One region of the Halobacillus sp. Cin3 genome, then DNA from elsewhere that is predicted to be linked to it. Evidence: predicted binding sites of a transcription regulator. Region 1 holds the regulator's gene; each other region holds the start of a gene.
What was found. The regulator Rex, encoded in region 1, represses fermentation and respiration genes when NADH is low (regulators of the CRP and FNR family bind a similar motif). The targets are predictions, from matches to a motif close to TTGTGAAATATTTCACAA.
Positions count from the first base shown of each region.

Region 1 (2,206 bases):
TTTTCCTGCCCCGTTCCGGCCGACGATGGCGATCCGGTCATTCTTTTGTACTTCCAATTTAATATTCGTTAAAATCAACTCGGCGCCGAAACGCTTCGTCAGTTGATTCAGCTGCATGAGAATCATGTCGTTTCACCTCGATGAACTAAGTGTATCTTATACGGATGCCCACTAGCAACAGAATCCCCCGTGTGAAAAGCGAACGTTGACGACTCCGGTTTGATTTTTTGGTAGAATAAGAGTAGTGTTTCAATCAGAACCATGTAGAAAAAGGGGAACGTGCCAATGACGGAATTTAGTCATTTCAATGAAGAAGGCCGTGCCCGGATGGTGGATATATCCGGCAAGGAAGATACCGTAAGGACGGCGGTCGCCTTCACAAGTGTAGAAGTGAACAAAGAGATTTATCATAAAATTACAGAACGGACGATGGAAAAAGGGGACGTTCTGTCTGTAGCCCAGGTGGCCGGTATCATGGCTGCTAAAAAAACCCCGAACTGGATTCCGATGTGTCACCCTCTACCGTTGAAGGGTGTCGATATTTCCTTCGACTGGGAGCTTGATGGAGAGAAACCGCGTTTGATCATCGAGGTTTCCGCCAGGACGAAGGGAAGCACAGGTGTGGAAATGGAAGCGCTCACGGCTGCGTCCGCTGCTGCGCTTACGGTGTATGACATGTGTAAAGCCGTAGATAAAGGGATGGTCATCGGGCCGACGTATTTGTCGGAGAAGACCGGTGGCAAAAATGGCGACTATAAACGAACGGATCGGTAAAGGAGGTCGGAGCCATGGATATGGAACAAGCAAAAATTCCACAGGCGACAGCCAAGCGGCTGCCGCTGTATTACCGCTTCTTGAATAACCTGCACAGTCAGGGAAAGCTGCGTGTATCATCGAAAGAGCTGAGTGAGGCGGTGAAAGTCGACTCCGCTACGATCCGCCGGGACTTTTCCTACTTCGGAGCACTCGGGAAGAAGGGCTACGGCTATAACGTGGAATACCTGCTGTCCTTCTTCAGAAAGACGCTCGATCAGGATGAAACGACGAAGGTCGCCCTGATTGGTGTAGGGAATCTGGGAACGGCTTTTCTGAATTACAATTTCACGAAAAACAACAATACGAAAATCGAAATGGCCTTTGATGCCAACGAGGAGCGGGTCGGTACGGAAGTCGGCGGTGTCGAAGTGCACCACATCGACGAATTGGAAAATCAGCTCGGTGACCTTGAGGTTGCCATCTTAACGGTACCGGCATCCGCCGCCCAGGGCATTGCAGAACGCCTTGTAGAAGCGGGCGTGAGCGGGATTCTCAATTTCACGCCGGCGCGGATCAGCGTACCATCGCACGTTCGTGTGCACCATATCGACCTTGCGATTGAACTGCAGGCCCTTGTCTATTTCCTGAAGCATTATCCGCTGATGGAGGATGGGCCGCTGGATGAAGCATAAAAAAGACTTAGAGCGTTGTCTGCTCTAAGTCTTTTTATTACTTCGTCGTTTCTTTCCAGCTGTTGTCCATCAGCATTTTACCCGGCCACGTGTAGGCGGTCAGTCCGCCGTCCACAGTAAGATCCTCACCGGTAATGAACGAACTTTCATCAGAAGCGAGGAAGAGGGCGGCGGAGGCGATTTCCTCCGGCTTTCCTAACCGGCCCATCGGTGTCACCCATTTCTGCGCTTCCCGGAATTCACGACCTTCCTCTTCTTTTTTCGTACCGGCCAGTTCATCAACGAGCGGCGTTTCAATCGTTCCGGGGGATACCGCATTCACACGGATGCCCTGACGTGCGTAATCAATCGCCATCGCCCGGGTGAAATTGGTGATTCCGCCCTTGGCTGCGTTGTAGCCGGAACGGTCCAGATCAGCCGCCTGTCCGGACATGGATGATGTATTGATGATCGAACCACCATTTTCAAACATGAGCGGAAGCAGATATTTACTGACTAAAAAGGTGCCGCGCAAATCGACGGAAATGATCTGGTCGAACAAATCGACCGGATATTCGTGCACCTTGCCGCCTTCTTCATCCACACCGGCGTTGTTGAACAGCACATCAATCGTTCCGTACGTTTCCTCTACATAATTGGCAAAAACGCGGACACTTTCCTGCTCGGACACATCCAGGGCGTAGGATTCCGCCTGCCCGCCGTTGGTGTTGATTCCTTCCACAGTTTTTCGGACATCCTCTTCATCGACGTCAGCACAG
Region 1 covers NZ_CAMZMV010000004.1:6,174-8,379, forward strand. Annotated here, with positions in the region: gene QMA39_RS13140 (ABC-F family ATP-binding cassette domain-containing protein) at 1-126, opposite strand, end outside; gene moaC (cyclic pyranopterin monophosphate synthase MoaC) at 286-774, shown strand; gene QMA39_RS13150 (redox-sensing transcriptional repressor Rex) at 789-1,448, shown strand; gene QMA39_RS13155 (SDR family oxidoreductase) at 1,486-2,206, opposite strand, start outside.

Region 2 (2,206 bases), on a different contig from region 1:
AACCCATTTCCAGACTGGGGATGATGTACAACCAGCTTCTTATGGCGATGGCAGCTTCTGAACGGATATTCGAATTCCTTGATGAAGAACCGAATGTAGAAGAGAAGAAAGACGCTGTGGAATTAAAAGAGATGAAAGGGAATATCGAATTCGACCACGTTCAGTTTGCCTACGATTCCAAGCGGATAGCTCTTCATGATATCAACCTTGAGATGAAACAAGGAGAAACGGTGGCCCTTGTTGGACATACGGGATCAGGGAAATCTACGATTGCCAACTTGATCAGCCGTTTTTACGACCCAACCAAAGGTGCCGTCAAAATCGATGGGGTGGATTTGAAGGATGCTTCCATTGATAGCATCAGACAGCAGATCAGTGTCGTTCTTCAGGACACGTTCATTTTTTCGGGAACGATCATGGAAAATATCCGCTTCGGGCGGCCGGATGCTACGGATGAAGAGGTGAAAGAAGCAGCAGAAGTGGTAGGAGCGGATGGTTTTATCCAGCGCTTGAACAACGGCTACGAAACAGAAGTAGAGGAGCGGGGCAATATCCTTTCAGCCGGAGAACGGCAGCTTCTATCCTTTGCCAGGGCCCTGCTTGCCAATCCGAGGATTCTCATTCTCGATGAAGCAACAGCGAGTATAGATACAGAAACCGAACTGAAGATTCAACAGGCATTGAAGAAGCTCCTGAAAGGGAGAACAGCCATTATGATTGCCCACCGCTTATCAACGATCCGGGAAGCTGACAACATTTTCGTGCTCGAGCATGGAAAGATTCTTGAGCAGGGATCTCATGATGAACTTATGGATCAGCACGGCGAATATTATGAACTTGTAAAAGCCCAGTTCCAAATGCTGGATGCAATATAACAAGTTACCCTGTAGAAAATTTCTACAGGGTTTTTTTATTTGAACAGCGTTAGAAAAGAACGGAGGAGGGGAACAGGCAGATAGGTCGACATCACGGATGGTCTGCGGTACGATAAGAATCGAAAAGACTTTGTGAAGTTTGTCACAAAATAGTCATCATCTTGAATACCACAACGGTGTTTTACGTTTTATACTAATCCCAGAACAGATTTTGAGATTATTCCTGGGTAGGAGGGAACGAATTAAGATGTTTGGATTCGAAACCGTCGAAGTGAGTCGTGCGCTCACCGCGATGACACTATTATTTCACGCCATTTTCGCAACACTGGGAGTCGGGGTCCCCGTCCTTGTGTCCATTGCGGAATTCATCGGAATCAAGCGGAAAGATCCGCATTACACCCTGCTTGCCAGGCGGTGGACAAGAGGGTATACGATTACGGTCGCTGTCGGAGTTGTGACAGGGACGGCGATCGGTCTGCAGTTGTCCCTCATCTGGCCGAGCTTCATGAGGCTGGCGGGGAACGTGATTGCACTGCCGTTATTTATGGAAACCTTCGCTTTCTTCTTTGAGGCGATATTCCTTGGGATTTACTTATATACGTGGGACCGGTTCAAGAAGCCGATCTACCACTGGCTGTTGTCCATTCCTGTAGTCATTGGAGGAACGATGTCCGCCTTCTTTATTACAACGGTGAACTCGTTTATGAACACGCCGCAGGGGTTTGAGCTGGAAGAGGGGCGTTTTACATCGGTGGATCCACTTGCTGCGATGTTCAATCCTGCGACACCGACGAAGGTCTTTCACGTCATATCTTCCTCCTATTTAACCGCTGCTGCGGTGCTTGCAGGGATTGCTGCTTTCATCATTCTGATAAAAAAAGGATCCCTCTATCACAAAAAAGCATTAAAACTTACGATGACTGCCACTTTTATCTTTGCCATGCTTACAGCGCTCGCCGGTGATTTATCTGCGAAGTTTCTTGCTGAGCATCAACCCGAGAAGCTCGCTGCCGGGGAATGGCACTTTGAATCCGAAGAAGGCGCCGACCTTGTTGTATTCGGTACGCTGAATGAGAACAATGAAGTCGAAAATGCCATCAGGATCCCCAATGCTTTGAGTTTTCTTGCTCATGGCGATTTCAATGCAGAAGTGGAAGGCCTCGAGGAAACACCTGAGAACGAGCGGCCTCCCTTATGGATACACTATATGTTCGACCTGATGGTATCGATCGGCTTTTACACCCTGGGGATTTCCCTGCTCTTCCTTGTGCTCTGGAAATGGAAGAAAGGAAACCCGTTCCATCCTATCCTCTTGTGGGGAGTGGCAGTGA
Region 2 covers NZ_CAMZMV010000001.1:451,125-453,330, forward strand. Annotated here, with positions in the region: gene QMA39_RS02525 (ABC transporter ATP-binding protein) at 1-875, shown strand, start outside; gene QMA39_RS02530 (cytochrome ubiquinol oxidase subunit I) at 1,123-2,206, shown strand, end outside.
Region 2: the regulator Rex is predicted to act here: its motif matches at 1,006-1,023, upstream of QMA39_RS02530 (cytochrome ubiquinol oxidase subunit I).

Region 3 (2,206 bases), on a different contig from region 1:
TTTCTTCTCTGGAGGCGCCGGGAACTCCGATCGCCATATTCTCTGCAATGGTACCTGAAAAAAGATACGGGTGCTGGGAGATGTAACTGACACCGTTGAACCAGTCCGTTTCTTTATACGAATAGAGCGGACGTCCGTTCACGTCCACATCACCAGATGAAGGAGCAAGCAGTCCCGAAAAAATGTTGAGCAGGGTTGTCTTGCCTGATCCACTCTTTCCGACCACCGCCAGATGACTCCCTGCTGGAATGTCCACCGATACTGGATCAAGAGCGAATCCTTCCTCATACTGAAACTGAACAGCACGGAGAGACAAGGCCGGTGGCTGTTCATACGTAAGCTCCTGATCTCCCCATACCAACGAATGGTCCTCTTCGTTCAGCGTCTCCTCCAGCTGCTTGGAGGCCCCGGAAGCTCCACGTCCCGTATGGAACGCACTGCCGAACTCCTTCAGTGTTAAGTAAAATTCCGGTGCAAGAATTAAAATGAAAAAAGCGGTGAAAAAAGAAACACTTTCATACACAACAAGCCGGATGGCAATCTCAAGAGCAATCAGACCAATACTGAGCATGGAGATGAATTCAAGCATGAGGGAGGACACAAAAGCCACCTTCAGCACTTCCATCGTAGCCGTTTTAAATCCGAGACTGCTCGATTCAATTTCCTCCTGCTGGCGATGGCTGCGGTTGAACAGCTTCAACGTAACAAGTCCTTGGAGGGTATCCAGAAACTGTCCGGAAAAAGCCGAAAGCTTCTCCATCTGATCTTCCGATTTCTTCTTCGTCATCACACCGATGATCGCCATGAACATCGGTATAAACGGAGCTGTGATTACCATGATCAGCCCGGAATAAAGGTGGGCGGAAAACACAACGGCCAAAATCATCACAGGGATAATGAGGGTCTGGATCATTTGTGGAATATAGCGGCTGAAATAGCCGTCCAGTTCATCCACGGAATCCATGAGTACACTCACCTTTTGTCCGGACCGCCCGGTCACCGATGTGGAAATCGACTGCCTGGACATTTTTTCAATCAGACGATGCCGGTAATGCTCTTTGGCTCTCGAAGCAAGACGTATGCCGGTTTTTCCATTGAGCCATGTGAAGAGAGTACGTCCAGCCAACACGAGAAACAGCCCGGCAAACAAAGGCAGAACATCCTGGAGGCTTTGCTGACCAAGAAAAATCCGATCCACAATCGCAACGAAATAATAGGATTGACCGATAACACTGGCTCCGATGAGAAGAGACGTAAGGATTAACAGCGTCATCCCTTTTCGATCAGCAAAAGCAAAGCGGCTGAGATGCTTCATAATCTATAGAAAACTCCTTACACGTATTTTTTGTGAAGTTTTTCACATTACCTTTATTATAAAGGAAAGACACCCTTTTTTCTAAAGAGAAGCCTGAGGATTCTATGACAATTCTTTAACATCGTCCCCTTTTCTGCCACCAGTCATACAAGCTCAACGGCTCACATCGTCCAGAAAAGCATGGATCTCCCGCTTATTTTTCAATTGGATAACCTCTCTTGAAGGATTCTCCAATTGAAATTTCAAAAGCCGCTCCTGCATTTCCTTTTTACGCCTGCGGTATGTGGTCACAACGAATGATAGAAAACCATAGTCCAGACGCTCCTCACATCCTGCCCCGAGATCAGGTCGTGAACGTCCGCGGAACTGCCACCAGCGTCTGAGGACACGATAGAGGCAGACACGTAGAGGCAGCTCCACATAGACGATCGTATCAGCCCGCGCTGCCCTGATGTTATAGGTGGGCCGGTAGTTCCCTTCGATAATCCATTCGTCTCCGGCTGTGACCGCCTTTTGACGGGCGGCAAAAACGTCAGGATCCGCTTCCTTCCACCCCGGCTCCCAGTGAAGAGCATCCAGATGATAAACGGGGAGATCAAGACGTTTTCCCATTTCCCGGGCCAGCGTGGACTTGCCCACGCCGGACGATACACCAAGAATCATGACCCTCTTCACTATGGAACCTCCTTCAAGATCAACCGTGCTCGTTCATCCAGGTGTTCCGGCAGCTCACACAGCGGATAGTAAGCAAGTTCCAATGTTTCATGATCCGGGATGCTTTCTGTCCCCTTTGTCTTACCAGCCAGGAAGACTGTAATGATGTTGTACACCTCATCACCGTTCGGGTATTGAAAGTAATAGTCTTCACCGGAAAACGTTCCAATCTGGGTC
Region 3 covers NZ_CAMZMV010000008.1:70,525-72,730, forward strand. Annotated here, with positions in the region: gene cydD (thiol reductant ABC exporter subunit CydD) at 1-1,315, opposite strand, end outside; gene QMA39_RS18205 (topology modulation protein) at 1,469-1,990, opposite strand; gene QMA39_RS18210 (NUDIX hydrolase) at 1,990-2,206, opposite strand, start outside.
Region 3: the regulator Rex is predicted to act here: its motif matches at 1,346-1,363, upstream of cydD (thiol reductant ABC exporter subunit CydD).

Region 4 (2,206 bases), on a different contig from region 1:
GATGACCGTGAACTTTCCAGTATGTACAGCAATTTTGTACAACCAGACGGCCATAATGACAATGTATCCGATCGGCCACAGACCGTTCGCTATGCCGTGCAGGGCTGCGGCAAGTGCGTTGGACCATGGCATATCAAATAAGAACACGGCGATGCCCAAGCTCATGATCAACGTGAGAAAGGCGGCAAGGATCCCTTTCATGCGAAGGCGGGTTAACGCAAAAAAGAAGAAGAAGATGGGGAGAGCGGCTAAAAGCGCGCTCACACCCAGATTACCAAAAGGATCGTACTGTTGGAACCACATGGCGGATCATCTCTTTTCAAAAGAAGTTTAGTTCGTTTGTTTCACATCGAATTGTTCGCTTAGAATATCTTTCAAAACAGTGGCACTGTGATTCAGTTTCCCTTGTTCTTCTTCATTCAGGTTGATTTCCACCACATTACGGATACCCGTGCGGTTGAGGACGGCCGGAACACCGATATACACATCGTCCACATTGTATTCACCGTTCAAATAGGCGCTGACGGTCATGATGCTGTTTTCGTTATTAAGGATTGCTTTCGTAATGCGGGTCAGACCCATGGCAATTCCATAATACGTGGCTCCTTTTTTCTCAATGATTTGATAGGCAGCATCGCGGACATTCACAAAAATTTCGTCGAGGTCTTCTTTTGTATAGTTGTCGTGACGTTCGATTAATTCAAGGACAGGGACACCGCCGATCGTGGCGTGGCTCCATACAGGGAGCTCTGTATCGCCGTGTTCGCCGATGATGCTTGCGTGCACGCTGGATGGAGAAACATCGAAGTATTCTCCAAGCAGGTAACGGAACCGGCCGGAATCCAGAATGGTCCCACTTCCAATCACTCGTTCTTTAGGGAGGCCGCTGAATTTCCATGTGGCATAGGTAAGCACATCAACAGGATTGGTGGCCACAAGGAAGATGCCGTCAAATCCGTTGGCCATCACGTCATCTACGATGGATTTGAAAATGACCAGGTTCTTTTTGACGAGGTCGAGACGGGTTTCACCAGGTTTCTGATTGGCTCCGGCACAGATACAGACGATATCAGCATCGCGGCAGTCTTCATATGTTCCATACCATGTTTTCGTAGGGTTCGGGGCAAATACTTTTCCGTGGTTCAAATCCATCGCATCGCCCATCGCTTTGTTTTCATTCAAGTCGATGATAACGAATTCCTCGGCTACGGCTTGGTTCAACATCGCAAAAGCATAGCTGCTCCCGACGGACCCAGCTCCAATTAAAGCGACACGGTTTACATTTTGTTTTGGCATATGAATTCCTCCCTAAGGATAGTGAACAAGATATTGTGAATCATTTCACATTTACATTGTGCAATACTTCCAAAGTGAATTCAATGGCTTTTGTGAAATAATTCACAATTAACTTGTCTCATTTCAAATAAAGCGTTTTCTTGTTCAAAAGTTGGACATATTTGTGTGGGGTCTTGGAGGGAAAGGGGAAGATCTTCCCCCTGCCTTCTATTATAAATGGAAGCAGGATGGAAAACTATTGAATGGATGTAAAATATGCAGATGTGATCCGTTCGATTTCGCCGCCATCCACGGCCTCAAAGATCTATTCTCTTTCATTAATGGATATTGACTTCAGCTCCTCCATTCACAAAAAAGCAGCCATTTCCAATCATGCGCTTCCTTCCTTTTTCGTATCTATTTCCTCTACGACAGCATCCAATTCACTGTGTTTGCATTTCTTTGTTTTTTCCAGATTCTGTTTGAAGGGCATCTTTATACGCCGGCAGAACTCCGCCTTCACTTCCTTACCCAGGGTTTTCAGCTGTATATTTGGTTCTACTTTTTTCTCAAGCTGGAGCAACTAATGAAAAGTGCGTTTATGGTGATTACAAAAGCTGTTGCCGGATAGATTCAGAACAATTCCTTAAGAGAAACATCCGTTCTTGCTTTTCTCCATCATTCCTCCCTGTAATCTGTGCTAGGATGGATAACAATAAGAACGACGGAGAGGGGTATGGGTATGCTGATTCCAAGAGAGGTAGCTCAATCAATTGTTCAGGAAACCGAACCAATTATGAATAAAAATATCAACTTCATGGATGAAAAGGCGAAAATCATTGCCAGTCTGGATAAAATGCGGATCGGTGATTTTCATGAGGGTGCAGCTAAAGTGCTGGAAACCGGCCAGACGTTAATCATTTCGTCGCAA
Region 4 covers NZ_CAMZMV010000002.1:429,033-431,238, reverse strand. Annotated here, with positions in the region: gene QMA39_RS10215 (L-lactate permease) at 1-303, opposite strand, end outside; gene QMA39_RS10210 (L-lactate dehydrogenase) at 331-1,296, opposite strand; gene QMA39_RS10205 (sugar diacid recognition domain-containing protein) at 2,018-2,206, shown strand, end outside.
Region 4: the regulator Rex is predicted to act here: its motif matches at 1,387-1,404, upstream of QMA39_RS10210 (L-lactate dehydrogenase).